DNA from 4 places in the Mesorhizobium sp. M0894 genome. Region 4 is predicted to be linked to each of the others. Evidence: predicted binding sites of a transcription regulator. Region 4 holds the regulator's gene; each other region holds the start of a gene.
What was found. The regulator PhoB, encoded in region 4, activates phosphate uptake and scavenging genes when phosphate is short. The targets are predictions, from matches to a motif close to TGTCATNNANCTGTCAT.
Positions count from the first base shown of each region.

Region 1: a site for PhoB is predicted at 4,692-4,708, ahead of NKH91_RS30785 (LTA synthase family protein). Genes of this name have one in related genera too.
Region 2: a site for PhoB is predicted at 2,979-2,995, ahead of NKH91_RS07935 (alkaline phosphatase D family protein). Genes of this name have one in related genera too.
Region 3: a site for PhoB is predicted at 2,400-2,416, ahead of NKH91_RS08050 (inorganic phosphate transporter). Genes of this name have one in related genera too.

Region 1 covers NZ_JAMYOG010000031.1:18,276-26,239, forward strand. Annotated here, with positions in the region: gene mltG (endolytic transglycosylase MltG) at 1-924, opposite strand, end outside; gene fabF (beta-ketoacyl-ACP synthase II) at 1,018-2,280, opposite strand; gene NKH91_RS30770 (acyl carrier protein) at 2,315-2,551, opposite strand; gene fabG (3-oxoacyl-[acyl-carrier-protein] reductase) at 2,739-3,476, opposite strand; gene fabD (ACP S-malonyltransferase) at 3,537-4,502, opposite strand; gene NKH91_RS30785 (LTA synthase family protein) at 4,749-6,674, shown strand; gene NKH91_RS30790 (pilus assembly protein TadG-related protein) at 6,714-7,964, opposite strand, start outside.
Region 2 covers NZ_JAMYOG010000003.1:333,930-341,893, forward strand. Annotated here, with positions in the region: gene typA (translational GTPase TypA) at 1-805, opposite strand, end outside; gene NKH91_RS07930 (hypothetical protein) at 1,004-1,285, shown strand; gene NKH91_RS07935 (alkaline phosphatase D family protein) at 1,332-2,906, opposite strand; gene NKH91_RS07940 (MFS transporter) at 3,273-4,556, opposite strand; gene NKH91_RS07945 (TetR/AcrR family transcriptional regulator) at 4,639-5,244, shown strand; gene NKH91_RS07950 (hypothetical protein) at 5,342-5,932, shown strand; gene ppa (inorganic diphosphatase) at 5,950-6,480, opposite strand; gene NKH91_RS07960 (GNAT family N-acetyltransferase) at 6,596-7,102, opposite strand; gene NKH91_RS07965 (TPM domain-containing protein) at 7,220-7,858, opposite strand; gene NKH91_RS07970 (TPM domain-containing protein) at 7,869-7,964, opposite strand, start outside.
Region 3 covers NZ_JAMYOG010000003.1:356,247-364,210, forward strand. Annotated here, with positions in the region: gene NKH91_RS08035 (efflux RND transporter permease subunit) at 1-406, opposite strand, end outside; gene NKH91_RS08040 (efflux RND transporter periplasmic adaptor subunit) at 403-1,662, opposite strand; gene NKH91_RS08045 (TetR/AcrR family transcriptional regulator) at 1,813-2,349, shown strand; gene NKH91_RS08050 (inorganic phosphate transporter) at 2,470-4,074, shown strand; gene NKH91_RS08055 (transporter) at 4,159-5,184, shown strand; gene NKH91_RS08060 (patatin-like phospholipase family protein) at 5,209-6,366, opposite strand; partial or broken gene NKH91_RS08065 (acetoacetate decarboxylase) at 6,359-7,143, opposite strand; partial or broken gene NKH91_RS08070 (3-hydroxybutyrate dehydrogenase) at 7,355-7,964, shown strand, end outside.
Region 4 covers NZ_JAMYOG010000003.1:72,971-80,934, forward strand. Annotated here, with positions in the region: gene xylF (D-xylose ABC transporter substrate-binding protein) at 93-1,133, opposite strand; gene NKH91_RS06580 (ROK family protein) at 1,420-2,664, shown strand; gene phoB (phosphate regulon transcriptional regulator PhoB) at 2,674-3,363, opposite strand; gene phoU (phosphate signaling complex protein PhoU) at 3,380-4,087, opposite strand; gene pstB (phosphate ABC transporter ATP-binding protein PstB) at 4,120-4,923, opposite strand; gene pstA (phosphate ABC transporter permease PstA) at 4,920-5,771, opposite strand; gene pstC (phosphate ABC transporter permease subunit PstC) at 5,775-6,764, opposite strand; gene pstS (phosphate ABC transporter substrate-binding protein PstS) at 6,823-7,884, opposite strand.

The DNA.
Region 1 (7,964 bases), on a different contig from region 4:
GGGCGTCGGCTTCTGGATGTCCGACTGATAGATCGGGCGGTCGATGGGTTTGCCCTTGCCGCCGAACAGGCCGTAGATGATGGTCGGGTCCGACTGCAGCCGCATACCCTTGGCCAGCCGGTTGAGGAAGACGGCCGCTACCCGCGAGCGTTCATCGCCCTTACCTGTCTCCTTCTCGACGATCGAGGCCAGGGTGACAAAATCCTCAATGTTGGCGATCGGCAGATCCGGCGCTCGGCGCTGCCAGACTTCGTCGACCAGCCTTTTCTGGTCGGCCAGAAGCTTGTCGACCATCTGCTGGCGTGTTGCGCCGCGGGTGAAGCGCAGCGTGTCGGTGGCGAGGCTGCCCTCGGGTGGAGTGGTCGACGGCATATCGCCGGTCAGTGCGTCCTGCTCAGCGATCCGTTGCAGTGCCTGCTCGACCGTCAGCCCCTCGGGGATGGTCAGCGAATACATCACCGACTTGCCGCTCTTCAGCAGTTCCATGATATCGTGCATCGAAGCCTGCGGCTTGATCTCGTATTCGCCAGCCTTCAGGGCGGAATCATTGCCGAAGGCGCGTACGCCAAGGCGGAAGATGCGGGCGTCGCTGATCAGCCCTCGCCGCTCAAGCTGGTCGGCGATCTCCTGGACGCCGCTATTCGGCTTGACCAGGAAAGTGTCGCCATTGGCCGACGGGCCCGGCTCGTTGAATTCCTGCTTGCCGAAATACAGCGCAACGCCTGCCGCCAGAACCATCAGCATCACCGAAGAGATGACGAAGTTCATGAACACGACGAACTGGCTGCGCGAGGCACGCGAGCGCTTCGGCGGCGGCGTGCCGGCCTCGGGCCGCAACGCCTCGCTGGCCGTCTTCGGCACGATCGGGCCGGGGGTTGCTGCCCGTTGCCCGAATTCCCCGTTATCGGCCGGATTTGTGTTCATAGCGCCCTACCAATTGATCTTGCGACGAATCCCCTCGGGCAGAGTAGGGGCGAATATGGCAAAATTGACGGCAGACGCAAACCGGCGGAGCGGTCAGCCATTGTAGCGCTGGAAGACGAGCGAGGCGTTGGTGCCACCGAAGCCGAAGGAGTTGGACAGCGCCACGTCGATCTGCCGGGCTCGCGGCTTGTGCGGCACAAGGTCAATCGCCGTTTCGCGCTCCGGATTGTCGAGATTGATGGTCGGCGGCGCGATGTTGTCGCGAATGGCGAGGATCGAAAAGATCGCCTCGGCAGCACCAGCCGCGCCCAGCAGGTGGCCAATCGACGATTTGGTCGACGACATCGATATCTTCGAGGCGGCGTTGCCGACCAGCCGCTCGACGGCGCCGAGTTCGATCGTATCGGCCATGGTCGAGGTGCCGTGGGCGTTGATGTAGTCGACATCGGCGGGCGTCAGCTTCGCCCGGTTCAGCGCCGCCGTCATGCAACGGAAAGCGCCGTCGCCGTCCTCGGCTGGCGCGGTGATGTGATAGGCGTCACCGGTCAGGCCGTAGCCGGTGACCTCGGCATAGATCTTGGCGCCGCGGGCCTTGGCGTGTTCGAGCTCCTCGAGCACGACAACACCGGCGCCCTCGCCCATGACGAAACCGTCGCGATCGCGATCATAGGGGCGCGAGGCCGTTTGCGGCGCGTCGTTGCGGTCGGTGGAGAGCGCGCGGCAAGCCGCGAACCCAGCGATCGAAAGCCTCGTCACCGGCGCTTCGGCGCCGCCTGCGACCATAACGTCGGCATCGCCCCATATGATCAGCCGGGCGGCATCGCCGATGGCGTGCGCACCGGTCGAGCAAGCGGTGACGACGGCATGGTTGGGGCCTTTCAGCCCATGCCGGATCGAGACCTGGCCGGACACGAGGTTGATGATTTGGCCGGGGATGAAGAACGGGCTGATGCGGCGCGGACCGCGTTCCTTGAGGATCGTCGCATTCTCGGCGATGCCTTCGATGCCGCCGATGCCGGAACCGATCAGCACGCCGGTGGCGCACTGTTCCTCATGCGTCTTCGGCTGCCAGCCGGAATCCTTGAGCGCCTCGTCGGCGGCCGCGATCCCATACAGGATGAAGTCGCCGATCTTGCGCAGCTCCTTCGGCTCGAGAACGGCTTCAGGATTGAAAGTGGCATTGGAGCCGTCACCGCGCGGAATGACGTGGGCGACCTTGCAGGCAAGGTCTTCCACCTCGAATTCGGTGATGCGCTTGGCTGCACTGCGGCCGGTCAGAAGCTCATTCCAGCTGTGCTCGAAGCCCATGCCGAACGGCGAAAGCAGCCCAAGGCCCGTGACGACGACACGCCTCATCGCAGGTCCTCCCCGGTGATGACTGCAAATAGCGTCAGGCCGAGGCCTTGTCGATGTATTTCACCGCATCGCCAACAGTCAGGATGGTCTCGGCCGCATCGTCGGGGATTTCGACGCCGAACTCTTCTTCGAACGCCATGACAAGTTCGACCGTGTCGAGGCTGTCCGCGCCCAGATCATCGATGAAGCTCGCCTGCTCCGTCACCTTGTCGGCATCGACGCCAAGGTGCTCGATGACAATCTTCTTGACGCGCTCTGCGGTGTCACTCATTTGGGCATCCTCGTCTTTTGGTTGTCTGTCTTCGTTAGCGGGCAGAATGCCGCTAATCAAGCTGAAAGATGGTCCTGCCGGAAACGCAGCGGAACAGGACCGGTTTTTGCCCGAACCGCCGGGTTGCGGGCGGCATTACACGAAAAATCCCGTGCATCCAAGACGGAATGAAGCGTTTTCCCAAGTGTTAGATCATTGCCATGCCGCCATTGACATGAACGGTCTGGCCGGTGACGTAGGCCGCCTCATTGGAAGCGAGGTAGGCGACGGCAGAGGCGACTTCGGCGCCCGTGCCCATGCGCCGCGTCGGGATCGCCGCCATGATCGCCTCTTTCTGCTTGTCGTTGAGCTTGTCGGTCATCGCCGATTCGATGAAGCCCGGGGCGACGCAGTTGACGGTTATATTGCGGGTGGCGATCTCCTGCGCCAGCGATTTGGAAAAGCCGATCATACCGGCTTTGGAGGCGCAATAATTGGCCTGGCCGGGATTGCCGGTGACGCCGACCACTGAAGTGATGTTGATGATGCGGCCATGGCGGCGCCGCATCATCGGATGGGTAAGCTCGCGGGTCAGCCGGAACACGGCGGTCAAGTTGACCTCGATCACGCTATCCCAGTCGGCATCAGCCATGCGTACGAACAACCCGTCCTTCGTGATGCCGGCATTGTTGACGAGGATGTCGACGCCTTCGAGATCGGCCTCCGCCTTCTGGCCAAGCGCCTTGACCTCGTCGCGATTGGAAAGATTGGCCGGAAACAGCTTGACCCGGTCGCCCAGTTCGGCGGCCAGCGCCTCCAGTTTCTCGATACGCGTGCCGTGCAGGCCGACGATGGCGCCCTGGCCATGCAGCACGCGGGCGATCGCCTCGCCGATGCCCCCCGATGCGCCGGTGACGAGCGCCTTGCGGCCGGTCAATTCGAACATTTTTGTCTCCTGATCTGAGCAAACACCCTTCGCACGGAGCGGGGTCAAATCGCCAGTTGATTATGCAAGCGCCGCCAGCGCCGCCTCGACATCCGCCGCGGATCCGATTGCACTGGTGGCAATATCGCGGTTAATGCGCCGCGCCAGCCCCGACAGAACCTTGCCGGCGCCTACTTCATATAGCGTCGCAACGCCATTCGCGCCGAACCACTCCACCGTTTCGCGCCAGCGCACGCGCCCGATCACCTGTTCGACGAGGCGGCGGGCGATCTCGTCGGGATCGCTCGTCGGGGTCACCGTAACATTGGAGACCAGCGGCACGGCCGGTGCACTCTTCGTCACGGCGGCCAGTGCCTCCCGCATGATCTCGGCCGCCGGCTTCATCAATGCCGAATGGAAGGGCGCCGAAACCTGCAGCATGAGCGCCCGCTTGGCGCCCTTCTCCGTGCATAGCTTCGCCGCCAGTTCGACCGCCGACCTGGCGCCGGAGATTACCAGCTGGCCGCCGCCATTATCATTGGCGATCTGGCAAACCAAGGCTTGCGCGGGATCTTTGGCCGCGCCTTGGGCAGCCTCTGCGCAGGCGGCTTCGACGTCGGCTTGTTCCAGCCCGATGATCGCCGCCATGGCGCCCTCGCCGGCCGGTACCGCCGCCTGCATGGCGTTACCCCGGATGCGCAACAGTCGGGCGGCGTCGGCGACCGAAACGAAACCGGCGGCCGCAAGTGCCGAATATTCGCCAAGCGAGTGGCCGGCGACATAGGTGACCTTGCCTTTCAGGGAGAAGCCGCGCGCCTCCAACGCCCGGATTGCGGCAAGCGACACCGCCATCAGCGCCGGCTGGGCATTGGCGGTCAGCGTCAGCGTCTCTTCCGGGCCTTCCCAGATAAGCTTCGATAGATTTTCGCCGAGCGCATCATCGACTTCCTCGAAGATCCGCCGCGATTCAACAAAGGTATCGGCAAGGTCCTTGCCCATGCCGACAGCCTGGCTGCCCTGCCCCGGAAAGGTGAATGCGATGGCCATCGGCGGCTCCCAGCTGCTGGTTCTCGTTGCCTGTGACGCAAGGCGTGCGGCCAAGTCAAGTCCAACCTTGACCGCGCAACGTCGGCCGAGTGCCTGTTTCGGCAGGCTTTTTGGCGATCACTCATGATGAAAACCGCTCACGATTTGTTTGCTGGCTCTTCTTATTTCCGCCACAGGCGCTAGCTTTGCGTGACAGTTCGATGACAGTCGAGTGACGCTTTTGTTGCGGGCCGGGGAACTATCGCAGTGGCAAAGACCAAGAAGAGCGCAGCCGAGGCCGCGCCACAGTTTCTCGAAGGCGATCCGGCCACCGGCTATCTGCCAGGGCGCAAATGGCCTGTCATCCGCTATGGCTTCATCAGCCTGTTGGCCGCGGCCATCCTGGTGTTCGCTATCGAATTGATCGTGCGCGGCAACTTTGCCGGCACCATCGACTTCTTTCTGCAGCCCTTCAAACCCGGCTGGACCACAATCATCATTTTTGCGTTGATCCTCATAGGGCTCGACGCCGTGCTCGGCCGCAGCCATCAGAGCCTGATGATCCTCGCGCCGCTGACGTTGTCGCTGGCGTTCGTCGGCCACCAGAAGTCGCTCTATCTCGGCGATCCGCTCTATCCGACCGATTTCCTCTATTCCCGGCAGATCGTGGCGCTGATGCCGCTCCTGGTACGCGATCGCCCGGGAACCGCCATTGCCCTGGCGATCGGCATCGTCGGCGGGCTGTCGCTTCTCGTCTATGGCTGGCGGCTATGGCGCCGCCGCGTTCCGGCGCTCAGCCACAAGGGCCGCCTTGCCCGGCTGACGCTGACAGTGCCGCTGATCGCCTTCTTCGTCTCCATCATGGACTATGCCACTTTCTCATGGACGCGCGACCGGCTGCAGATCATCCCGATCATGTGGGACCAGAAGGAAAACTATGCCTCGAACGGTTTTGCGCTCGCATTCGCGCTGAACGTCCCGATGGCCCATGTCTCGGCGCCGCCCGGCTATTCCGGCAAGGCGATCGAAGCGATCGGCAAACCGCAGGTGACGGTCTCGGTACCCGCCGAGAAGCCCGACATCATCGTCGTCATGAGCGAATCCTTCTGGGATCCGACCAAGCTGCCCGGCGTCACCATCACGCCCGACCCTATCCCCAATGTGCGGGCACTGCGCACGGGCTACATGTTCTCGCCCGAATTCGGCGGCATGACGGCCAACATCGAGTTCGAGGCCCTGACCGGCTTTTCCAACGCCTTCCTGCCGGCGGGCAGTATTCCTTACCAGCAATATGTGCGGACACCGACCCCGTCACTGGCGACCTTCCTGAAAAGTCAGGGCTATCGGGCACGCGCCATCCACCCCGGCACCAACTGGTTCTGGAACCGGGGAGCCGTCTATGCCGATTTCGGCTTCAACGACTTCAAGTCCGAGGAGACGTTGCCGCCCATGCAAAAACGCGGACCGCTCGCGTCGGACGCGGCGATGACCGACGAGATCATCCACGAGGCCGATACCAGCGCCGAGCCGGTGTTCTTTTTCGCCGTCAGCCTGCAGAACCACGGGCCGTATGAGCCGTATCGCTATAACAATCCGACCCATAAGGTGCAGGCGCCGATCAGCCAATGGGCGCGTGAATCGCTGTTGAGCTACGCCGAAGGCTCTTCCGACGCGGACCGCGGCCTCGAGCGGCTGATCGAATGGGCGAAGAAACGCCAGCGGCCGACGGTCATCGCCTTCTTCGGCGACCATCTGCCGCCGCTTGGGCCGGTCTACGTCGAGACCGGTTTCATGAAGGACAATGTCGCGCCGCGCAAGGAGGCGGCCGACCAGATGCTGCTGCATCACCAGACGCCGCTGATCGTCTGGTCGAACCGCAGCGGCCCGGCCGAGGATCTCGGCGCCGTCAGCCCAGCCTTCCTGCCCTACCATATCCTGAAGACTGCCGGCATCAGTCATCCCTATTATACCGGCTTCCTCGGCCAGTTGCGGGAGCACTACCGCGTCATCGACCGCAATTTGCTGTTGGCACCGGCGGGCGACGCCACCCCCGATTGGTCGCGTCAGAAAGAGATCGACCCGGCAATCCGCGACTTCCGTCTGCTGCAGTACGACATGATGTTCGGCAAGCGCCATGCGGCGCCCGACTTCTTCCCCGAAACCACAGGCAAAGTGGCTGCGCACACGAGTTGAGCAGCGGCGGCGGAACGGCCGTTGGGCGACTGACGTCGTTCAGTTCGTCAAGTGCAGTTGCGAAATCGAGCTTCCGATTTTCAGGAAGACGCTTTCGAGCTGGGTGACGTCGTTGGTCGGGTAATAATCCGATGGCGACGACGCGCAGGCCTCGTAGAGTTTGCGGTTGGCTGCGGTGTCGGCCTGCAGCAGTACTGTGAAGATCTGCACGTCCTGTTTCTTTAACGTGTTGCAGACATTGGTTGTCCAGTCGTCGACATTGCGCGCGGCCGCGGTCTGGTCGCTGGATCCGAACCGACCCGAGGCCAGGAACCCGTAAGAACCATAGTCCGACTTCTGTGGCGTATCCTTCGCGCCATAGACAACATTTTCGCCGTCGGTGAGCAGCAGCACCGTTTTGGTCGTGCCTGACGCCCTGAACGGCGCGCCGTCACTGTAGGGCGGTTCCGGCGAGAGTACCCGCATCCCCCATGACAACCCTTCCGAAACATTGGTCCCCGAGCCGTTCCATTCGATCATCTCACTGACGGCCTTACGCAATTTGTCGAAATCGTCGGTCAGCGGCACTATCGGCGTCGGACAGGCCCGGTTTGGGCCGATGGTCAGGGGGCCTTTCTTGTCGTTGATCAGCTTCATCGTCGAAACACTGTACTTCGCGATGTCGCCGGTGAGGCCGGGAAGCAGGGTGATAACCGTATCGTCGAGATAGGAATTATTATAGCCGGTCGCCGAATTGCCATAGGAGCTGTTCGGATTTTTGGCGTTACCTGGATCGTCCGGCGCGAAATAAGGTACGAACAGGGTGTCCGGTTTGTTTTGGTCGGGCGAAATGTCGGAAACATTGTTGGTTCCGGGCCGCGCCTCGACGCAGCCTCTCCATTCGACGCCCAATTGCTTGAACAGGTCCATATGGGTGATGCGCTTGCCGCCGACCAAGGGGAAATTGGCGCCATTGTTCGGCGATTTGCCGGCCATGTCGATCCAGGACGGATCGTAGTCCTCGCCCTTGACGTTGACCGCGGTGACGAACGGCACCACTGCGACACGTACGCTGCGCGTCGGCGACTTCGCGGCTTGGAGCATATCGATCAAGCCCGTCGCCGCCGTCCGCAATGCGCCGATGCGGTCGTTGCTGGCCATCGACCCGGTATTGTCGAGCACCAGCACGACTTCGAGCTGATTGGTCGATTCGATGGCGCCAGCATCGACGGTGATGCGCTTGTCGTTGCCGAACAGGAAAGCGAAGTTCAAGTTGACGTCCGCCGCGGCGACAGCCTTTGTCTGGATGTA
Region 2 (7,964 bases), 260 kb from region 4:
CCTGCGCTTCGTCGATCGGCTGGCGCTCGAGCCCGCGAAAAGCAAGGATCTTCGAGATGCGGCCGGTTTCGACCTGGGTGCCGTCATGGTGCAGCACCTTGACCGCCTGGTTGGATTTCAGCGTGCCGGATTCGATACGGCCGGTGATGATGCGGCCGAGGAACGGATTGGCTTCCAGAATGGTGCCGATCATGCGGAACGGGCCAGGATGAACGGTCGGCGCCGGCACGTGCTTGATGACGAGGTCGAACAGCGGCGCCAGAGCCTGGTCCTTCGGACCTTCGGGGTTTTCGGAGACCCAGCCGTCACGGCCCGAACCGTAAAGGATCGGGAAGTCGAGCTGCTCGTCGGTCGCGTCAAGCGCGGCAAACAGGTCGAACACCTCGTTGACCACCTCGACGTGGCGAGCATCCGGCCGGTCGATCTTGTTGATGACGACGATCGGCTTCAGTCCGACCTTGAGCGCCTTGCCGACGACGAATTTGGTCTGCGGCATCGGCCCCTCGGCGGCGTCGACCAGCACGATGGCCGAATCCACCATCGACAGGATGCGCTCGACCTCACCGCCGAAGTCGGCGTGGCCGGGCGTGTCGACGATGTTGATGCGGGTGCCCTTCCAGTCGACCGAGGTCGCCTTGGCCAGGATGGTGATGCCGCGTTCCTTTTCGAGATCGTTCGAATCCATGGCGCGCTCGGCGACGCGCTGGTTGTCGCGGAACGAGCCGGACTGTTTCAGGAGCTGGTCGACGAGGGTGGTTTTTCCATGGTCGACGTGCGCGATGATCGCGATATTGCGGATTTTCATGTTTTGGTCTCGGGAGCGTTGCAGGCAGCAGGCCAAAAGGCGCTGCCTCTTTCGGTTGGGCGGCTCATACAGGGTTTTTCGCAATTGCGAAAGAGGAGGCGAGTCACCAAATAAAGTCACCAAATCTTAAATGTCTTGGTGTGAAGTGGAATTATTAACCAAGGCGGAACCTTTCATGGTCCGGGCAGTTCGAATTTCATGATCGACGCAGGCAGCAGACTCCGGCCGATTTTGGCATGTAGCGCACTCGCCGTCCTCCTCGCGGCAGGCGCGGCGCAGTCGGCCGCGTCGTTCAAGGAGACGCGGACTGCCCTGCCGTCCGACAAGCGGTCGGCGGAGCAGCTTTTTGCCGATGCTCCCGATGGCGTCGACCCGGTGGTGACCGGGCCAGTCAGCGCCGCCTTCAAGCAAAGGCAGCAAAATGCCGGATGCGACGGCGCCGTCTGGCCCAACATTCCCGTCGTCTGCTATCCCGATTGATACACGTCCTACCCTCGGGCTGGCCCGAGGATAATGGTGCAGTCGCTCACGCCGACCGCACCGGATCGAGCGTGACCTTGTAGAGTTCGCTGTCGTCGCGATCCATCAGCCGCACCGTCAGCTGCTCTGTAGCGCCATCGATATCGACAAGTCCGAAGAACTGCAGGCCGGCCGACGGCGGCAGGTTCTGACCCTGCTCGGCAGTCGGTGCCTTGATGAACTTCAGCTCCGGGCCGAAGGTCATGTCGAAACCATTCGGTCCGAACGTGCCTGAATGGATCGGACCCGAAACGAATTCCCAGAACGGATTGAAGTCCTGGAACTGCGCCTTGTCCGGATTGTAGTAATGCGCGGCCGTGTAATGCACGTCTGCGGTGAGCCAAACGGTATTGCTGATGCCCGCGTTCTTTATATAGCGAAGAAGGTCGGCAATTTCCAGCTCGCGCCCCTTGGCCGGGCCATTGTCGCCATTGCTGACTGCCTCGGCCCCGACCTTCTTGGTACCGTCATTCCAGACCACGAGGCCGAGCGGCATATCGGCGGCGATGATTTTCCACGTCGCGTTGGAATTTGCCAGCTCACGCTTCAACCACTTGATCTGCTGTTCGCCGAGGATGCGCGATTCAGGCGTCATCGTCTCCTGCATATCCGGACCGTTGGGGCCGCGGTAGGAACGCATGTCGAGGAAGAACACGTCGAGCAGCGGACCATAAGCGATTTTGCGGTAGACGCGGCCCGGCTCCGACGGTTCGTAGCGGATCGTCGTCATCTCGTGGAAGGCGCGCGCCGCACGTGCTGCCAGCACATGGATTGATTTTTCTGTGTAGCGGTCGTCGGCGCTCAGGTCCTTCGAGTCCGACCAGTTGTTAAGCACCTCATGGTCGTCCCACTGATAGAAAGTCGGGCAGATGGCACTGAGCGCAAGAACGTTCTTGTCCATCATGTTGTATTTCCACTGCGCCCGGTATTCGTCCAGCGTCTCGGCAACCTTGCGCTTTTCGTCGATCAGCACTGTGTTTTTCCACTTGCCGCCATTGGGCAGGTCGACTTCGTCCTTCATCGCACCATCGGCATAAATCGTATCGCCCGAATGCAGGAAGAAGTCGGGCGTGTGCTTGGCGATCGTGGCGTAGGTCTTCATGCCGGTCTCGTCGATGCCCCAGCCTTGGCCGGCGGTGTCGCCCGACCAGGCAAAGCGGATGTCACGCTTCGAGGCAGGTGCCGTGCGGAAGCGGCCGACGATCGGCTCGGAAACGGCGTTGATGTCGGCAAGATCGGCCGCGACCATGCGGTAGAAAATATCCTGGTCGGAGGCGAGATCGGTGAGCAGCCGCTTCACCGTATAGTCGCTGGCCGGCGAGGTATCGAGCGGCGCCAGGCGGACGGCATTGGCGAAACTTTCCGTCGACGACACTTCGAACATGACGCGCGACGGCCGGTCCGTGCGCGTCCAGACCATGCCGCTGGTCGCGTCGACGTCGCCGGACTGGATGCCATGGGTGAAGGCCGGGCGCTGATTGGCGCGCGAATAATAGGGAAGCGCAAGGCCCGACGCGCCGACCAGGCCAACGGCGCTGGCCGACGTGACGAAAGCGCGCCGCGTCATTGAAATCTTGTTCATGGCTGTCTCCTGGATGGCGTTGAACGTCGCCGCCAAGCTCCAGCTTCAATGTTTCAGGCACATTTCGAAACGATGAAGGTTTTCTGACATCAACAGGCTGGAAGGCTGGACCGCTCGGCGGCGAAGCTGCTGATCTCCCCCCTTGCGGGTCCCTTGCGGGGAAGATGGCCGGCAGGCCAGAGGGGGGCGCTGTCCCGCCGACGTACAAATCAGAAAGAAATCAGACGGAGCAGCGGAGTTTGGGCAGAATATTGCGTAAAGTCGGAGGCTGGCGAACCTTCGCGCCCCCTCTGCCCTGCCGGGCATCTCCCCCGCGAGGGGGGAGATCGGCAATTTGGCCGACGGCATCTCTCCTGCAACGAGAAGCTATGCCGCCTGCGGTTCAGGATCGAACGCCGGGCGGCTGGTGTTGATCAGCAGCGAGATGCAGGCGGCGGCTATTGCCGTCATGCCGGCGATCAGGAAGGCAAGCTCGTAATTGCCCTGCAACTCACGCATAGTGCCACCGAAAAAGGCCGCTGTCGCTGCGCCGACTTGATGGCCGGCGACGATCCAGCCGAAGACGATCGGCCCGCTGCGGTCGCCGAACGCCTCGTTGGAAAGCCGCAGCGTCGGCGGCACTGTGGCGATCCAGTCCAGTCCGTAAAATACGGCGAAGATGATCAGGCTGGTCGCCGAGAAGCCGGAATAGGGCAGATAGATCAGCGACAGGCCGCGAATGCCGTAATAGATGCCGAGCAGCTTGCGCGGGTCGAAACGGTCGGTGAGCCAGCCCGACAGCGTCGTGCCAATAAGATCGAAGATACCCATCATCGAGAGCAGGCCCGCGGCCTGCACTTCGCCGATGCCCATATCGCCGCAAAAGGCGATCAGGTGCGTGCCGACCAACCCGTTGGTGGTGAAGCCGCAAACGAAGAAGGTGGCGAACAGGTACCAGAACACACGCGTACCGGCGGCGCGGCGCAACGTGCTCAGCGTATGCGCGAGGAAATTGCCTTGCGCGGCCGGCGGCGACGGCGGCACGTCGTCGGCCTCGGCACCGTAACGCACCATGCCAATCGCGGCCGGACGCTCCGGCACCAGCATGTAAACCAGCGGCACCAAGGCGGCGGTGGCCACGGCAATGGCAATGGCGACCGGCTTCCAGCCACCCGACTGGGCGAGCGAGGCGAGCAGCGGCAGGAAGACCAGCAGCCCGGTGGCGCTGGACGCCGACATCAGTCCCATCACCAGGCCGCGATTGGTCTTGAACCAGCGGTTGACGATGGTCGCGCCGAGCACGGTGGCGACGGCGCCCGAGCTGATGCCGGAAAACACGCCCCAGGTGAGGAGCAGATGCCACGGCTTGGTCATTAGTAGGCTGAGCGCAGTCGATCCCGACATCAACAGGAGCGCGGCAAGCAAGGTGCGGCGCAGCCCGATCCGCTCCATCAGCGCCGCGGCAAACGGCCCGGTCAGGCCATAGAGGAAGATGCCGGTGGCCGCGGCCAGCGAGACGACGTCGCGCCGCCAGCCGAAACTATTCTCCAGCGGCAGCATCATGACTGCCGGTGCCGAACGCAGGCCCGCGGCGATCAGCAGGCAGAGGAAGATGACGGCGACCACGACGAAAGCGTAGCGCTGGCCAAACGGGCGGGATTGAGCTATCATGTTACTGACCGGTACGTTTCAGGTGTGCGGAACATACGTACCGACCGGTAACATTGTCAACCAGGCAATCGGCAAACCAGATATGAAAAGCATTGAACCAACGATCAAGGAGAATGGCGCACCGCTGCCTCGCGCCGCCGAACGGATTCTCCAGGTGGCGCGCGACCTGTTCTACCGGCAAGGCATCAGGGCGATCGGCGTCGACGAGATCGTACGGCGTGCCGGCGTCACCAAGCCAAGCCTCTACCGCAGCTTTCCGTCCAAGGATGAGTTGGCCGCATCCTATCTTCGGCACTATGACCTCGAATTCTGGGAGCGCTTCGACGAGGCGGTGAATGCCCATCCCGGCGATCCGCGCGCGCAGATCGTCGCCTTCCTGACGCGTGTCGGCAAGCGCACGCAAAGGCCCGACTATCGCGGCTGCGGCATGACCAATGCCGCGGTCGAATATCCCGAACACGGCCATCCGGCCCGCGTCGTGAGCGAGGCCAACAAGCAGGAATTGCGCCGGCGCCTGCGTGCCATGGCGGCGGCGATGGGCGCCGGCGACGCCGACACGCTGGGTGACGGGCTGCTGCTCCTGATCGAGGGCGCCTATATCAGCGGCCAGCTGTTCGGTGCCGGCGGACCGGCGCAGTCGGTGGCCCGCAACGCCGATCTTCTGATCGAGGCAAGCTTGAAGAGATAGCGTTCCGTTTACCAGACCACTGTGAGCAGCCTGACTTCGTCTAGGCTACCGCTGAATTTGACGGTACGCTGCGGCAGCCCGAACGGAGTTGTCCGCCATGCGCGCTCTTTTGATCCTGCTTGTCCTCGCCGGTTTCTGCCAGGCGGCCCGGGCTGGCGACATATCCAGCGTCTATACCGATCTCGTCTGGGAGAAGGACTGCGTGACTTATGCCCAGGCGGAGGAAGGCGACGGCGACTGGGCCGACCTCGCCTGTTCGGGCTATGGCGGCTACCCGGTGATGGTTTCCTACGACGACGCGCGGGAATCTCTGTTCTACGGGTTTCCACCTGGCGACATGACCACGGTCTGGGAAAGCTTTTCCGGCCTCAACTCGGCTGGACCCAAAGTCGAGTGGCGTATCGAAACCAAGGGCGATATGGCCGTTCCTTTCGCAGTCATCCATCGTCGCTCGATCAGCGATAGCGAGGGCGAGAACAAGTCGACGGAAGTGCTGATCGTCGCCAAGGTTGCCCAGCCTGGCGCCCACGAAGGCTGCACGATCGCTCTCGTGCTCGCCACCGGCAATCCCGCCGCCAACGATCAGGCGCGCAAGCTTGCCGACGAGAAGGCACGCACCTTCGCCTGCGGCAAGGACAAGCGCGTAGTGATCGGCGATGCGCCCGCTTTCGGCCGCGTCGATAACTGATTATTTGCGCCCGTTAATTACTTACGCTTGGCCCGCTCGATTGCCTCGACGATCATCTTCTTGGCATAGGCGGCATCGTACCAGCCCTCGATCTTGACCCATTTGCCGGGTTCGAGATCCTTGTAGTGCTCGAAAAAATGCTGCACTTGCTGGCGGGTAATGTCGGGCAATTGCGTGTATTCGTGAACGTCCTCATAGCGCAAGGTCAGCTTGGGCGAAGGCACCGCGATGACCTTCTCGTCCTGGCCGGCATTGTCCTCCATCACCAGCACGCCGATCGGCCGCACATTGATGACGCAGCCCGGCACCAGCGCGCGTGTGTTGCAGACCAGCACGTCGATCGGGTCGCCGTCGCCCGACAGCGTGTGCGGTACGAAACCGTAATTGCCGGGATAGCGCATCGACGTGTGCAGGAAGCGGTCGACGAACAGCGTGCCGGCCTCCTTGTCCATCTCGTACTTGATCGGCTCACCGCCGATCGGCACCTCGATAATGACGTTGACGTCCTCGGGCGGGTTCTTTCCGCTGGCAATCGCTTCGATACGCATCGCTTTATCCCTCTCTCGATTGAAGATCGATAGCGGGCGACGGCGAATGGTGCAATGCGGCGAATGGTACTGGGGGATCGTCCGAACCGAAACCGGTCGGATCATGCGCTGGCCGTCATTCCCAGACGAAAGCGACCTTCTTCAGCGCCTTCTGCTCGAATATCTCGACGCCCTCGGCCACATCGCGACCGCCGGCGCCGGCATAGAAGGCAAGTGCGTTCTGATTGTCTTCCAGCGCCCACACCACCATGCCCTTCAAGCCATGGTCGGCCAGCCGTGCCCGTGCCGCCGAGAACAGCCGGCTGCCGAGCCCGATGCCTTGATATTCCGGCCGCAGGTAAAGCTCGTAGATCTCGCCCTGCTGCCTGAGTTCGCGGGCACGGTTCTTGCCGATCGTCGCGTAGCCGGCAATTTTGCCGCCGATTTCGACGACCAGGACGGTGGCGGCGCGGCGAATGGCATTCGCCCACCAGTCGGCACCGCGGCGGTTGATCATCGATGTCAGAGTGCGGTGTGGGATGATGCCCGAATAGGCGCCGCGCCAGGCCTCGAGATGCACGTCGGCAATGGCGGCTGCATCGCGCGGCTCGGCTTTCCTGATGTCGATGCTCAGCGTATTCATGATTGGTTAACCATAAACCCGCGGCGCCCGATTGCAAGAGTCCGGTCAGCCACTGCGATGCTTTCGCACAGCCGAACGGTGGGTCCTTGAGACGCTGCAAAACCGCCTTTAGCGAGATCAAATCTCGACCAGATGGTCGTCCAGTTCGTTGCTGTCGCCGGTCGACACCGGAAAATGCTCGGCCAGTACCGCACCGACCGCTTCGACCGCCCTGACGAAGCCGTCGGCAAGCCGATCGTCGCCGGCATGCGCCGTAAGGTCGCGGACGACACCGTCCCAGACATGCTGGCCGACACGAGAATCGATGCCGCTGTCGGCGACCACTTCAGCATAGCGCTCGGCGATCGAGACGAACACCAGCACGCCGGTGCGCGCCGCGGTGCGGTGGACGTTGCGGGCGAGGAACTGCTTCATCGCATTGGCGTGGGCGGCCTGGTAGCGCAGCCGCCTCGGCACCAAATGGATGCGCAATGCGGGCAATGCCCACAACAGGATGAGCACACTGGCAAGCGCCAGAAGCTCGGCTATGACGAAATGCGGCAAGCGGATCGACAGCCACCAGGCTTCCAGCCCGTAACCGACGGCGAGGCTGACGACGAGCATGCCGAGCATCGCCATGAAGGCGGCCGGGAAGAAATAGCCGTCGCTTGCATGCGCCACGACGCAGTAGATCTCGCCGTCGGTCTTTGATTCGGCAGCGCGGATCGCATCGGCGATGCGCTCATGATCCTCGGGGCTGATCGGTCGTGTTGCCATGATTGATGTCTCACCAGCTTCCTGAAGAACCGCCGCCGCCGGACGAACCGCCGCCGCCGGAAAACCCGCCGCCGGAACTTCCTGACGACCAACCACTGCCTGAACT
Region 3 (7,964 bases), 280 kb from region 4:
ACTGCTGGCCGGTGCCCTTGACGATCACCGGGTCTTTGGTTTCGTCCGGCAGATCGCCGCGAACGCTCTGAACCTTCGACAAGACTTCGTTCAGCGCGACGTCGGGGTCGGAGCCGAGCTTCATCTGCACTGTCACGGTGCTGGATGACGGCCGGCTCGACGACGTGACATAATCGATGTTTTCGGTCGAAGCGACAGCACGCGCGATCGGCGCGGAAATGAACCCCTGGATCAGGTCGGCGCTGGCGCCGGGATAGGCCGTGGTGATCGTGATGGCCGTTTCTTCAACCTCTGGATACTGCCGGATCGAAAGGTTGAAGATGCCCTGAAAACCCAGAAGCAGGATCATGCAGGCAAGCACGGTCGAAAGAACCGGGCGGCGGATGAAGAGGTCGGAAAAGCTCATTGCTGGGCTGCCTGCTGGTTCCCCGGCTTGCTCGGATCGATCGTGTTGTCGACGGCAACGGACATGCCGTTGGAGAGCCGGTTCTGGCCGGCGGTAACGACTTCGTCGCCGGGCTGGATGCCTTCCAGGATCTCGACCAGGCCGGCGTTGTGGCGGCCTGGCTTGACGAACACCTGGGCGAGCACGAGCTGCGGCTTCGGTTCTTCCGCTGCCGGTTTGGCTGGGGTAGCGGCCGGCTTTTCTTCGGGTTTTGCGGCGGGTGCTTCGGCTGCGGGCTTGGCAGCATCTGCAGCCGGCTTTTCTTCCGGGTTCGCCTCGGGAGCCGCCCCGTTGGCTTCGGCGGATTTGGCCGGGCGCACCACGAAGACGAAGTCACCGTACAGGCTGGAGGTCAGCGCAGTCTGCGGCAGCGCCAGCACGTTGTTCTCCTCCGGCAGTTCGACACGCACCTGGACGAACTGGCCGGGCGTCAGCTTGCCTTCAGGATTGGCGACCTCCGCCCTCACCGTCACCAGCCGGCTCGTCGGGTCGATCTTCGGATCGATACCGCGGATGCTGCCGGCGAACGGCATGTCGCCGTCGCCAATGCCCAGCCGCACCGTCTGTCCGATCTTCAGCAGCGGAAGCTGCTGCTCCGGCACGGTGAAATCGACACGCATCGTGTCCATATCCTGCAAGGTCACCACGGCGGTGCCGGGTGTGAGATACTGGCCAATGTCGATTTTCGGAATACCGACGGTGCCCTTGAAAGGGGCCGTCAACTGCTTTTGGTCGAGCACGGCTTGCAGCTTGTTTACCTGCGCGGAGGAGACCGATGCTGCCGCCTGCGCCGTGTCCAGCGTAGCGTCGGTGCCGACCCCGCGCTTCTGCAGCTCAAGAGCGCGCATCAGCGTCGTCTGGTCGGATGTGGCTTGCGCCTTCGACGCCACGAGGTCGGCCCGCTCGACGGCATCGTCGAGCTGCAGCAGCACGGCGTTGGCGGCGACCTTCTGATTGGCATGAAACTGGATGTCCTTGACGATACCCGCGGTTTCGACGGTCAGGTCGACGCCGCGCACGGCACTGACAGTACCGATCGCCTCGACGCCGGGCGTCCAGGACATCGGTTTGACGATGACCGTCGACACGGTCGCGGCCGGCGGCTTCATGGTGGCGAAAAACTGTTTGATCGCATTGTCGCGGAACAGGTTGAAGCCGACGATGCCGCCGCACACCAGCACGAGCAGAATGAAGGCGATGATGAAGCGCTTGATCACGAACAGTCCCCTCGGCCATGGCCCAGCATAACGGTCGGATGACCGGAACACATACCTGTGACTGGTCCCAATTTCAAATGACGGCAATCTTACTGTACCGTCTGGACGGTCTTGTCAATTCCGCTTAAGCTAATGAATGGGGAACGATTGATGAAGGCCCGCAGAACAAATTCGCGCGAGAAGATTCTCGCCGCCGCCGCCGACGTGGCGCGCGAGACGGGTCCCGGCAGCCTGTCGCTGGATGCGGTCGCCAGCCGTGCCGGCGTGTCGAAGGGTGGTCTTCTCTACAATTTCCCGACCAAGGCGAAATTGATGCAGGCGCTGGTGGAGGATTACCTCAGCGCGTTCCAACAGGCGCTTGAGGCCGCCCGCACCAACGGCGTCAGCGGTGAGAGCCCGCTTGCGGCCTATATCAGGCTTTCGGCCGAGCATGCCGAGGAGTCGAAACCGTCGGCGACCTGGATATTTTCGGCGATTGCCGAGGATCCCGATTTCCTGACGCCGATAAAATCGTTCAGGCGGCAAGTGTTCGAGCGGCTGAAGGAGGAGACGCCGAATCTCAAGGCGCTGCTGGTCTGCTATCTTGCTATCGAAGGGCTTCGCAGCATGAACCTGTTCGGTTCGGACATTCTCTCCGCCGACGAGCGCCGGTTGCTGATATCGACCCTGCTGGAGATCGCGGAATAGATCAGGAACCACCGTCCAGCACTATCTGCTCCAATCTCAAAGTGCTCTGCCGTCACACAGGCTTCATTGTGCCGACATAGCGTCCTCCCATTCTTTGCTGCAACGCAAGAGGAGTGGGGTATGGTCGATATTGTTTCCAGCGAAGCAGGAATTCCAAGGCCGGAGCATCCGCTCGACCGGCCAAACAGCACCGGCAAATGGTTTCTGCCGGCCTTTGCCGTCATCATCCTGGGCGGCCTTGCCTATGTCGGCTACGCGCTCAGCCAGGACCTGACCAGCACCGTCGCGGTGCCGTGGATTCTGCTTGGCCTGGCGCTGCTGATCGCGCTCGGCTTCGAATTCGTCAACGGTTTTCACGACACCGCCAATGCGGTGGCAACGGTGATCTACACCCATTCCATGCCGGCCGAGCTTGCAGTGATGTGGTCCGGCTTTTTCAACTTCCTCGGCGTGCTCACCGCCAGCGGGGCGGTCGCCTTCGGCATCATTTCGCTGCTGCCGGTCGAACTGATCCTTCAGGTCGGATCAAGCTCCGGGCTGGCCATGGTCTTCGCGCTGCTGGTCGCAGCGATCATGTGGAACCTCGGAACCTGGTATCTCGGCCTGCCTGCCTCGAGCTCGCACACGCTGATCGGTTCGATCATCGGCGTCGGCCTCGCCAACCAGTTCACGGCGCCCGCCGGTTCCATCACCAGCGGCATCGACTGGTCGCAGGCAAGCAATGTCGGCCTGTCGCTTCTGATCTCGCCGCTGGTCGGGTTTTGCCTGGCTGGGCTGCTGCTTCTGGTGATGAAGCTGCTGGTCAGGAACCGCGAGCTTTACGAGGCGCCGAAGTCGAGCGCTCCGCCGCCGCTGTGGATCCGGGCGCTGCTCATCTTCACCTGCACCGGCGTCAGCTTTGCCCACGGCTCCAATGACGGGCAAAAGGGCATGGGCCTCATCATGCTCATCCTGATCGGCGTGGTGCCGACCGCCTTCGCGCTCAACCGCACACCGGACGTGAACTATCTCGAAGCTTACAAGTCCGCAGCGACGCAGGTCGAAACGGTACTCGGCAAATACGTCAAGCCCGGCGTCGCCGTGACCGACGCGGCAACCGTGGTCGGTGACGCCGTTCGCACCAAGACCTGGAAGGACGAGACCACGCCTGCCCTGCAGAGCTTCATCCACGACACTAGCGCAATGTTGTCGCCCTATCCGTCCGTGGAAAAGCTGCCGGCAACGCTGGTCAGCAACGCCCGCAACAACATCTATCTTATCGGTGAAGCGCTGAAACTGATCGACAAGAAGAAGCTGCTGCCGATGGAGGTCGACGACCTGAAGGCGGTGACGACCTATCACAAGGCGGTCGACAACGCGACGAAGTTCATCCCGCTCTGGGTCAAGGTCGCCATCGCGCTGGCGCTCGGCCTCGGCACCATGGTCGGCTGGAAGCGCATCGTCGTCACCGTCGGCGAGAAGATCGGCAAAAGCCATCTGACCTACGGCCAGGGTGCGTCCGCAGAGCTTGTTGCAATGGCGACCATCGCATCGGCCGACTATCTCGGCCTGCCGGTCTCGACCACCCATGTGCTGTCGTCGGGCGTTGCCGGCACCATGGCGGCGAACGGCTCGGGCCTGCAATGGTCGACAGTGCGCAACATGCTGATGGCCTGGATACTGACCCTTCCGGTCTCCATCTGTCTTGCCTTCGTGCTGTTCGTCATCTTCCGCCAGATATTCTGAGCGGGGATAGGACTTGGCCAGAATGTCGCGGCGCCGGCTCCGGCGCCGCCCGGATCCTGAACGTGCATTGTCTCGGCGGCGGCCATGAATGACGCATCGCATCTGACATTGCTTGCCGCGGACGACCAGCATCATGCCCCCGGGCTGGTCTGGGCCTATCATGCCGCTCCCGGCAAAGCTCCCGAATCGCTGGCGCCCCGGGACATAGAGGCCGCGCTGGCCTCACTGGACGGCTGGGTCTGGCTGCATGTCGACCTTGTCGACCGGCGCGCCCATTCCTGGGTCAGCCATGCCTGCGCGCTGCCGGCGTCGGCTCATGCAATCCTCGAAGGACATGAGGACAGCCTGGTGCTGGCGCATGAGAATGGCGTCGTCCACGGCATTTCCGCCGACCTGCATGGCGAGATCGCCCATCAGTCGACGACCATCGGCAGATTGCATTTTGCGGTCTCGGAGCGGCTGCTGGTCACCGGCCGGCGCCATCCGCTGGCGGCGGTGGAGGAAGTGCACACCGCCCTTGCCGCAGGGCTGCGGCCCGCCACAGCATTCGAGCTGTTCGAAACGCTGGTCATGGCTTTTTGCAAGACCACCAGCCTGCGGCTCGCCGCGGCGACGAAGCGGCTCGATGCGGTCGAGGACCATCTCGTGACCGAGCGGCTTGCCGACGAAAGACGACAGCTGAAGGATGTGCGCCGCCTTGCCGTATCCTTGCATCGGCCGATCTCGGCCCTGGCAGCACTTTTCCAGGATGAAGACCGTTCCGCCTGGAACCTTTCCGCCGGCGCACATGAAGTTCTGCGCCGGCTTGCTGCCCGCCTGGAACGGCTCGACCGCGAGGTCGTCATGATCAACGACCGGGCAAGGCTGCTGCAGGAGGAGCTTGCGGCCGAGCTTGCCGACGAATCGAACCGCAGCCTCAAGGCGCTGGCAGTGATGAGCGCACTGCTTTTGCCGGGCACCCTGATCGTCGGCATATTCGGCATGAACACCGGCGGGCTGCCATTCACCGACAGCCCCAGCGGCTTCATCCTGGCGATGCTGCTCGCGGTCGGCGCGACCGGCCTGTTCTACTGGCTTTTGCTGCGCGCCGGCGCCAAACTGCGGTTCTGAGGCCGGTCAAGCGCGCGGCGCGCTTTAAGTCGGATCTTCGCGGTGCAGGTCGTGGATGGCGACGCCCTCGACATTGGTCGGCAGTGTCAGCCATTGGCGATGGCGCAGCGTCCGCTGCGTGTCTTCCAGCCCCATCTCCCAATGCTCGCGCATCGAGGTGCCCGAGAATTCGTAATCCTTGGCGTGCCCCTCATAGCCTTTATGCTGGTAGATCAGGTGGACGATGTTGACCACGCCGGCATCCGAATAGTCCGCGATCAATTCCTGCTCCCCTTCTTTCAGTAACTCGACGGGGACGCGCTTCAGCGCATCGAGCAGCTTCATCTTCAGCGCATGGATGCGCTGGAAGTTGTCGGTATTCTGGCGTGTGCGGCTTGAATACATGATGTCCTTGTGCCGTGACAAAACATTGGCCATGCCGCGCGGCAAGGCGCCGCGGGCGCTGAACAAATCGACCTGAAATACCAGCGAACTGCGGTCCTCTTCCTGGTCGAGTAAATATTGCAGCGGCGTGTTGGAGACGATGCCGCCGTCCCAATAATGCTCACCTTCGATGCGGATCGACGGGAAGGCCGGCGGCAGCGCGCCGCTTGCCATGATGTGCTCCGGCCCGATGCGCACCTTCTCGGTGTCGAAATAGACGAAATTGCCGGTCCTGACATTGACCGCGCCGACGCTGAGCCGCTTCTTGCCGTCATTGAGCACGTCGAAATCGATCAGGCTCTCCAGCGTCTCTTTAAGCTCGGCGGTGTCGTAGAAGCTGGTAGCGCCCTCGGCGCCTGGCTGCTCGAACCACGGATTGGGATGGCGCGGCTTGAAAAAGCCGGGCTGGCCCATCGTCATCGTCATCCACGAGCTGGTGCGGTTGCGGATGTCCCGGTAGACGTCGCCCTCGGGCGTATAGGCCCAGATCTTGCGGCCGGAAATGGTCTGCCAGAACTGCTCGAGCCGCTGCAGCCGGCGGCTCGGCTCGTTGCCGGCTATGATCGCTGCATTGATCGCGCCGATCGAGACGCCGGAGAACCAGGTCGGTTCGCAGCCGGCATCGGCCAACGCCTGGTACACCCCGGCCTGGTAGGCGCCCAGCGCACCGCCGCCCTGGAACACCAGCGCGACGCGGTCGTACTGCGCCGAGATTTCCTCGATGGTGGCGACGGCCCTCTTGGTGTTGCGTTCAAGCACGGCTGAATGCCTCCAGATTTGGACTGACTGACCGCTCGCGTCCGGCGAGATAGTCGTAAACCACCTCGCCAAGGCCGAGCGTCAGGTCGGCGATGAAGTGAACCGCCGAGACGATCTCGAGCACTGGCAACCGCGCCACGTCGGCCATGACATGGGGCCTGAGATCGAGCGCCGCCGGCGCTGTCCAGGCCTCCTTCAACGTCACGTCGGTGAGGTGATAGCGCACCAACTCGCAAATGCGCGGCGTGCCGTCGACATGGGGGTGATCTTGATCAGGAAATTGGGCGCCGCGAGCGAGGCGAGAATCTGGCCGTGATCGGCCGGCCTGTGCTTGTAGCCCATCGTGCCGGTGGCGCACAGAACGCTGCCGTAATGCAAGGTGCCGACAACCACCTCGCCCTCATGCACGATCTTCGGGCTGGCAAGCTTCTTGGGAAAGCCCCAGAGCTCGCGTCCGCCGGCAATCGGTGCATCGTCGTCGAGAAACATCGAGTGGACATAGGTGCCATGCTGGCCCTGGAAGCGGACCGGGATGACCTGCCCGGTCTCGGTATAATCGCCGAAGCCGGTAGAATCCGGCATGCGGATGAACTCGTATTTGACCAGCGGCTCGTCGATTTCCAGCGGCGCCGGCACGACGGCCTCGAGGGCTTCGCGCGTCGTACGATAGGTGATGATGACGTATTCGCGGTCGAAGAAACGGTAGGGCCCGGGCGGGAAGGACGGGTTGGTGAGCGGCATCGCATAGGCGCGCTTCACGACATCGGCGATTTCCAAGCTGCTCCCCCATGTACTGCAGGAATGACCGCGCGAGTGCGCACCGGTTATCTTGCACGGCACCATGACAACGCCGTGTCAGCCTGCCGCCAGCAGCTGAAGGCCGTTGGACTGCCACAGCGCTGTAATCGCGCCGACACACGGCGATGGCATGGTCATGCTGCGACGCACACCAGCATCGCCGTTCCCTCCTACCTTTCGCGAGATCATCATGGGTTTCCTGTCTTCCAAGAACGCCCTCGTCACCGGCTCGACCAGCGGCATCGGTCTGGCGATTGCCCGCGCCCTTGCCGCCGAAGGCGCCAACATCACCATCAACGGTCTCGGCGATGCGGCCGCCATCGAACAGGAGCGCGCCGGCATCGAAGCCGATTTCGGCGTCCAGTCGCTACTCCAGCGCCAACATGATGGACGGCGCGGCGGTGACTGCCATGGTCCGCGAGGCCGAGGAAGCCTTCGGCAGCCTTGACATCCTGGTCAACAATGCCGGCATCCAGCATCTCGCGCCGATCGAGGAATTTCCCGACGAAAAATGGGAAGCCATCATCCGCATCAATTTGCTTGCGGCCTTCTATGCCATCAAGGCGGCGCTGCCCGGCATGAAGGCGCGCAAATGGGGCCGCATCATCAACACCGCGTCGGCACATGCGCTGGTCGCCTCGCCCTTCAAGTCCGCCTATGTGGCGGCCAAGCACGGCATATCTGGCCTGACAAAGACAGTGTTGGAGACAGCGCAAGCCGGCATCACCGTCAATGCGATCGCACCTGGTTATGTCTGGACGCCGCTGGTCGAAAAGCAGATCCCCGACACCATGAAGGCA
Region 4 (7,964 bases):
AGAAGTTATCCGCCGGAAGCGGAAAAACAATTCTTTCTTGAAAAAACGCCGCGGCAAGCGGCCGCGGCGTTCGGACTTCTCGGAAACTCGGATCAGTTGCAGACCGGAACAGCGCCCGCCGCCACGCCCGCGCAGACCTCTTCTTTCTTGATCCAGCCGGCGTCGATGACGACGTTGAGGTTGTCCTTGGTGATGGCGACCGGGGTCAGGAACAGGGACTTTACGGTGTTGCCGCCGGGCGTGGTGAAATCCTTCACGCCGGCAATGTCGGTCATCTGCTTGCCGTCGGCCAATTGCGAGGCGATCTCGGCGGCGTTCTTGCCGAGCTCGCGCGCGTCCTTCCACACCGAGACCGTCTGTGTGCCGAGCGCGATGCGGTTCAGCGCGGCGTGGTCGCCGTCCTGGCCCGAGACCGGAACCGATCCAGCCAACCCTTGCGCCGTCAGTGCGGCGACGACGCCGCCGGCAGTGCCGTCGTTAGCGGCGACCACCGCATCGACCTTGTTGTCGTTCGCGGTCAGGAACTGTTCCATGTTCTTCTGGGCGTTGGCCGGCAGCCAGCCGTCGGTATAGGCCTCGCCGACATTCTTGATCTTGCCGCTGTCGATGGCGTCCTTCAGCACTTCCATCGAACCGGCAAAAAGGAAATCGGCATTCGGATCGGCGCCCGAGCCCTTGATGAAGACATAGTTGCCTTCCGGCTTCACCTTGAACACGTCGCGGGCCTGCATGCGGCCGACTTCCTTGTTGTCGAAGGTCAGGTAAAAGACGTCCTTGTTCTCGATCAGCCGGTCGTAGCCGACAACCGGAATACCTTCGTCCAGCGCCTTTTGCACGGCCGGCCCTATCGCCGAGGCGTCCTGCGCCAGGATGATCAGTGCGTTGGCGCCCTGCGAGATCAGGCTCTCGACGTCGGTGAGCTGCTTGCCCGGATTGGACTGTGCGTCGGCGGAGATATACTTGTCGCCGGCAGCCTCGATGGCCGCCTTCATTGCGGCTTCGTCGGTCTTCCAGCGCTCTTCCTGGAAGTTCGACCAGGAAACGCCGATGACCTTGTCCTTAGCCTGCGCCACCGACGCAAGCGCCAGCGTCATGGCGACACCCGCCAGAATGGCGGTCGTGAATTTCTTCATCATATCCTCCCTGCGCCGCGTACGGCGTGACCAATTGGCCCCAAAGGCCAGCTTAGAGGCGCTAATTTTTTCGAGCCTCGAAAAAATACTGGCCCGATCTCCCGCTGCTGTCAACATCGATTCTGATGGATTTTGATGTTGCTGCGACTTTTTTCGAGCTTCGGAATAAACGATGACAGCGCCACCTGCATCTGACACTATTTGCCTCATCCGACACTATTTGTCGGCATTACCGACGGCTTCCGGTTCATGAGCGGCCGCGGCAAACCGGGAGGAAAGCAAAACGATGTCGGTCGGAATCCGCCATGACGATTTGCGCCGGCGCAACCGGGCGATGGTGATCTCGGCCGTGCGCCGGGCCGGCCAGCCATCGCGTACGGAGATCGCCGCAACCACCGGCCTCAGCCATTCGACCATATCGGCGATCTCTTCCGACCTGATACGGGAAGGCATCCTCGCCGAGAGCAAGGCAAGTGAGCCCGTTTCGTTGAAACGCGGTCGTCCGCAGGTCGGCCTCGCCCTCAACCCGGAAGCGGCGGCGGTGCTGACCGTGGTGTTGTCGCTGAATTTCCTGTCGGCCGCCATTATCGACTATACGGGACAGGTGGTCGCCGAGGAACAGCGCCGGCTGGACACGCTGACCATGCCGCGCGACGAGCTGATCCGTGAATGCATGGCCATCGTCCGGCGCCGGCTGCAGGATCCAGACCTTGACGTCCGCAGTGTCGCCCGCATCGCCCTGGCGATTCAGGGCATTACCGACTCCCCTGCACGCGCCATGCTGTGGTCGCCGATCACGCCGCAGACCGACATCGCCTTTGCCGACATGCTGGAGGGCGAATTCGGCATCCCGGCAACGGTGGAGAACGACTGCAACATGATGGCGGTGGCTTTGCGCTGGCGCAATCCGGATCGCTATCGCGACGACTTCATCGCCATCCTGCTTTCGCATGGCATCGGCATGGGGCTGGTGCTGAAGGGCGAACTGTTCACCGGGACGCATTCCTCGGGCGGCGAATTTGGCCACATGATCCATCGTCCGGGCGGCGCGCTCTGCCGTTGCGGGCGGCGCGGCTGCATCGAGGCCTATGCCGGCAACTACGCCATCTGGCGCAACGCCAGACAGATGAGCGACGACAGCGAACCGGTCGCCGACGTCAGCGACGCCGACATGCGAGCACTGGCGGCTCGGGCGCGCGAGAAAGATGGGCCGGAACGCGAGGCCTACCGCAAGGCCGGCGAGGCGCTGGGTTTCGGTCTCGGCTCGCTGTTCGCGCTGATCGATCCGGCACCGGTCGCGATGGTCGGCGCCAGTGCCGCCGCCTTCGATCTGATCGAGCCGGCCTTGCGGAAGGCAATCGCCCAGACCGCCGGCGGTCAGCATTCAGGCTCGATCTCCTTCGATACAGAGCCGAACGAATTGCCGCTGATCCGCGAAGGCTGCGCGATGCGGGCGTTAAGCTTCGTCGACCAGGAGATTTTCGCGCCGGGCGCGCAAATGAGGCCCAGCGTCAGAAAGAACGTAGCCTGACCAGGCGGGTCAATCTTCCCTGATCGCATAGCCGGCACCGCGGATGGTGCGGATGACATCCGGCATCCGGCCGTTGTTGACGGCTTTGCGCAGCCGCCCGACATGCACGTCGACGGTGCGTTCGTCGATGTAGATTGTCTCGCCCCAGACATTATCGAGTAACTGGCTGCGCGAGAAGACACGGCCCGGATGCCGCATCATGAACTCGAGCAGCCGGAATTCGGTCGGCCCGAGCCTGATTTCGCTCTTCTTGCGATAGACCCTGTGCGATTCGCGATCGAGCACGATGTCGCCGACCTTTAGCACGCTGGACAGCACTTCCGGCTTGGCGCGCCGCAGCAGCGCCTTGACCCTGGCCATGAATTCTGGTGTCGAAAACGGTTTCACCAGATAGTCGTCAGCGCCGGTCGAAAGACCGCGCACCCGGTCGCTCTCCTCGCCGCGCGCGGTCAGCATGATGATCGGCAGCCGCTCGGTTTCGGGGCGCACCCGCAACCGACGACAGAGCTCGATGCCGGAAACCGCTGGTATCATCCAGTCGAGCACCAAAAGGTCGGGCACATTCTCCTGCAAACGGATCTCGGCTTCGTCGCCGCGTGTCACCACCTCGACCTGGTAGCCTTCGGATTCGAGATTGTAGCGGAGCAGCACACCCAACGGCTCCTCGTCCTCCACCACCATTATACGTGGTGCGATCATCGGCTGGGCACCCCCATCATGTCACCGGTGCGGACATTGTCGTTTCGTCCTGCTTCGGACGATTGACCGGCAATTGCTCGCCGGTCAGCACATAATACGCATTTTCGGCGATGTTGGTGACATGGTCGCCGATCCGCTCCAGATTCTTGGCGCAGAACAGCAGGTGCGTGCAAGCGGTGATGTTGCGCGGATCTTCCATCATGTAGGTCAACAGCTCGCGGAACACGGACGTGTATTTGACGTCGATGCGCTCGTCGGCGGCACGCAGCTTGGCCAACGCGGCCGCATCGCCTGCAGCATATTCCTCGATGACACCCTGCACCTGGATGAGAACCAGCTGCGCCATCGCATCGATGGAATGCGATAGGTCGCGCGGTGTGACGCTAAGGCCGACCGCACTCACACGCTTGGCGATATTCTTGGCAAGGTCGCCGATGCGTTCGAGGTCGCCCGCCATGCGGATCGCTCCGACCACATGGCGAAGATCGTGGGCCATCGGCTGGCGTTTGGCGATCAGGGTGATGGCGCGGTCGTCCAGTTCGCGTTGACGCGCATCCATGATGGCGTCGTCGGAAACGACGCGTTGCGCCAGCACGTTGTCGGAATTCAACAGGGCCTTGGTCGCCCCGCCGACCATCGAACCGGCGAGGTCGGCCATGTCGCGGATCAGCTTGCTGATCTGTTCGAGATCCTCGTCGAAAGAAGCGACTGTGTGTTCGCCCATGGTCCTGTCCTCATATGCATGATCGGAACGGCTCAGCCGAAGCGGCCAGTGATGTAGTCCTGCGTGCGCTTCTCGCGGGGCGACGTGAAGATCTTCTCGGTCCGGTCGAACTCGACCAGTTCACCCAGATACATGAAGGCTGTCTGGCGCGACACGCGCGCCGCCTGCTGCATGTTGTGGGTGACGATGACGATCGTGTAGTCGGCTTGCAATTCGTCGATCAGTTCCTCGATCTTGGCAGTCGACAGCGGGTCGAGGGCCGAAGCCGGTTCGTCGAGCAGAATGACTTCCGGCTTCACGGCCACGGTGCGGGCGATACAGAGCCGCTGCTGCTGGCCGCCGGACAGGCTCAAGCCGCTGGCGTTGAGCTTGTCCTTGACCTCGCTCCACAGCGCGGCGCGCTTCAACGCCTGTTCGACGCGGCCGTCCATCTCGGACTTGCCGAGGTTCTCGTAGAGCCTGACGCCGAAGGCGATGTTCTCGTAGATCGACATCGGGAACGGCGTCGGCTTCTGGAACACCATGCCGATCTTGGTCCTGAGGAGGTTGAGATCCTGCGACCGGTCGAGAATGTTCTTGCCGTCGAGCAGCACCTGGCCCTCGGCCGTCTGTTTTGGGTAGAGTTCGTAGATGCGGTTGAACACACGCAGCAGCGTCGATTTCCCGCAGCCCGAAGGGCCGATGAAGGCCGTGACACTGCGCTCAGGCAGCGACAGGCTGATGTCCTTCAGCGCCTTGCTCTGGCCGTAGTAGAAGTTGAGATTCTTGACCTCGATCTTCGTCTTCTCGGCGACCGTTTTGGCCATCGTCATGTCTGGGGACAACATCTGTGTCATCTGTCCTCTCTGCGTCCGGTAAGGCTGCGGGCGAGGATGCTCAAGCCCAGAACCGTCAGGGTGATTATGAGTGCGCCGGTCCACGCCAGTTGCTGCCATTCCTCGTAAGGGCTGAGAGCGAACTGGAAGATGGTCACCGGCAGGCTGGCCATCGGCGCGTTGATATTGCTGCTCCAGAACTGGTTGTTGAGCGCGGTGAAGAGCAGCGGCGCCGTCTCGCCGGAAATGCGTGCTATCGCCAGCAATATGCCGGTGACGATGCCGGACAATGCGGCGCGGTATGCGACCGAACGGATCACCACCCAGCGTGGCGCGCCGATCGCGGCACCGGCTTCACGCAACGCGTTCGGCACCAGGTTGAGCATGTCTTCAGTGGTGCGCACGACCACCGGAATGACCAGGATGGCAAGCGCAACGGCGCCGGCAATGGCCGAGAAATGTCCCATTGGCCGCACCATCAGCTCATAGACAAACAAGCCGATGATGATCGACGGCGCCGACAACAGGATGTCGTTGATGAAGCGGACGACGGTGGTGATGCGCGAAAAGCGTCCATACTCGGCCATGTAGGTTCCCGCCAGCACGCCGATCGGCGTGCCGACGACAACGGCGATGATCGTCATCAGCAGGCTGCCCGCGATGGCATTGAGCAGGCCGCCGGCCTCGCCCGGTGGTGGTGTCATCTCGGTGAAGACCGCGAACGAAAGCCCGGCTGTGCCCTTATAGACCAGTGCGCCGAGGATGAGCGCCAGCCAGGCAAGCCCGATGCCGGCGGCGACGACGCAAAGCGCCATCATCACCGAATTCCTGGCTTTGCGGCGGCTGTGGAGCGATGAGGATGTCGACATCGGTCAGGCTCCCGTACGGGCGTCGATCCGCATCAGCATATAGCGGGCGGCGGCAAGGATCAGGAAGGTGATGACGAAGAGGATCAGGCCGAGCGAAACCAGCGAGGAGGTGTAGAGGTCGCCGTCGGCCTCGGTGAATTCATTGGCGATGGTCGCCGAGATCGTCGTGCCCGGTGCGAACAGGGAGGCACTGATTCGATGGGCGTTGCCGATGACGAAAGTCACCGCCATGGTTTCGCCGAGTGCCCGGCCGAGGCCAAGCATGACGCCGCCCATGATGCCGATGCGGGTATAGGGAATGACCACGCGCCGGGTCACTTCCCAGGTCGTGCAACCGATGCCGTAGGCCGATTCCTTCAGCACCGCCGGCACCGTATCGAACACATCCTTGGTGATCGAGGTGATGAAGGGCAGCACCATGATGGCGAGGATCAGCGCCGAGGTCAGAAGGCCGATGCCGTAAGGAGGGCCGGCGAAAAGGCTGGATAGTCCCGGCACGCCGTGGAAGATGTTGATGATGAAGGGCTGTATCGTCGTCTGCAGGAACGGCGCGAACACGAACAGGCCCCAGATACCATAGATGATCGAGGGAATGCCGGCCAATAGCTCGACCGCGATGCCGATCGGGCGCCTGAGCGGGCGCGGGCAGAGCTCGGTGAGAAAAACTGCAATGCCGATGCCGATCGGAACCGCGATCAGGATGGCGATGGCCGCCGTGACCAGGGTGCCGTAGATCGGCGCCAGCGCGCCAAATTTTTCCGTGACCGGATTCCAGCTTTCAGTCGTCAGGAAGGAGAAACCGAAGGACGACAGCGCCTGCCACGAGCCGGCAAACAGCGAGATCGCGACACCGCCGAGGATGACCAGCACAAGAATTGCGGAAGCGCGGGTGAGTCCGCGGAATATGGCATCTGTGAGCGCGAAGCGCCGCACCGTAGCTTCCCTGGCCCGGGCTGCTGCAGATGATGGCATGGCATCGGAAGCGATGGTCATTGGGTCCTCGCGATTAAAGGCAACAGGGAGGGCGCCATCGACGCCCTCCCTGAGGAGATTACATAGCCGAGTAGAGCGGCTTGCCGTCGTCGCCGACGACTTCCTTAGCCCACATGGCCTTGACGCTCTCAACCACCTTGTCGGGCATCGGAACGTAGTCCAGCTCGCCGGCCATCTCGTCGCCCTTGTCGTATGCCCAGGCGAAGAATTTGAGCGCTTCGCCGGTGGTCGCGGCATCATCCGGCTTCTTGTAGAGCAGGATCCACGTTGCCGCCGTCATCGGCCAGGACTCGGCGCCCGGCTCGTTGGCGAGGATGACGCCATAGCCCGGCTGCGAGCTCCAGTCGGCATTGGCCGCTGCCGCCGAGAATGCCGCCGCGGTGGGTTCGACCTTCTTGCCGTCCTTGTTGATCATATCGGTGTGGGTGAGCTTGTTCTGCTTGGCATAGGCGTATTCGACATAGCCGATCGCGCCGCCGGTCTGGGAGACGTTGTTGGCAACGCCCTCATTGCCCTTGGCGCCGATGCCCACGGGCCATTCCACGGCCTTGTCGACGCCGACCTTTTCTTTCCAGTCCGCGCTGACGTCGCCGAGGTAGTATGTGAAGTTGAACGTCGTGCCCGACCCATCAGAACGGTGAACGACCGCGATCGCCTGCGAAGGCAGCTTGACGTCGGGATTGAGCTTCTTGATCGCCTCGTCATCCCAGCTCGTGATCTTGCCGAGGAAGATGTCGGCCAGCGTCGGGCCGTCGAGAACCAACTCGCCCGGCCTGATGCCTTCGAGGTTGACGACGGGAACGATGCCGCCCATCACCATCGGGAACTGAGCCAATCCGGACGATTCAAGCTCTTCGCCTTTCAGCGGCGCATCAGAAGCGCCGAAGGTAACGGTCTTGGCTTTGATCTGCTTGATGCCGCCGCCGGAACCGATCGACTGATAGTTAAGCCCAATGCCGGTGTCTTTCTTGTAGGTGTCGGCCCACTTCGCATAGATCGGGTAGGGGAAGGTGGCGCCGGCGCCGGAGATGTCCGCGGCGAGCGCGGCGGACAGGGTGAGGGTAGTCGTCGCCGCAGCCATTGCAATCGCAACGGCCGCCGAGCGGATGAAATGTCTCATGTGGCCTGCTCCTGTTCGGAATATGGTCTCTCGGCGCCATTCCTCCGGCGCCCGCTGAGGCCAATAGCCCCCGATTATTA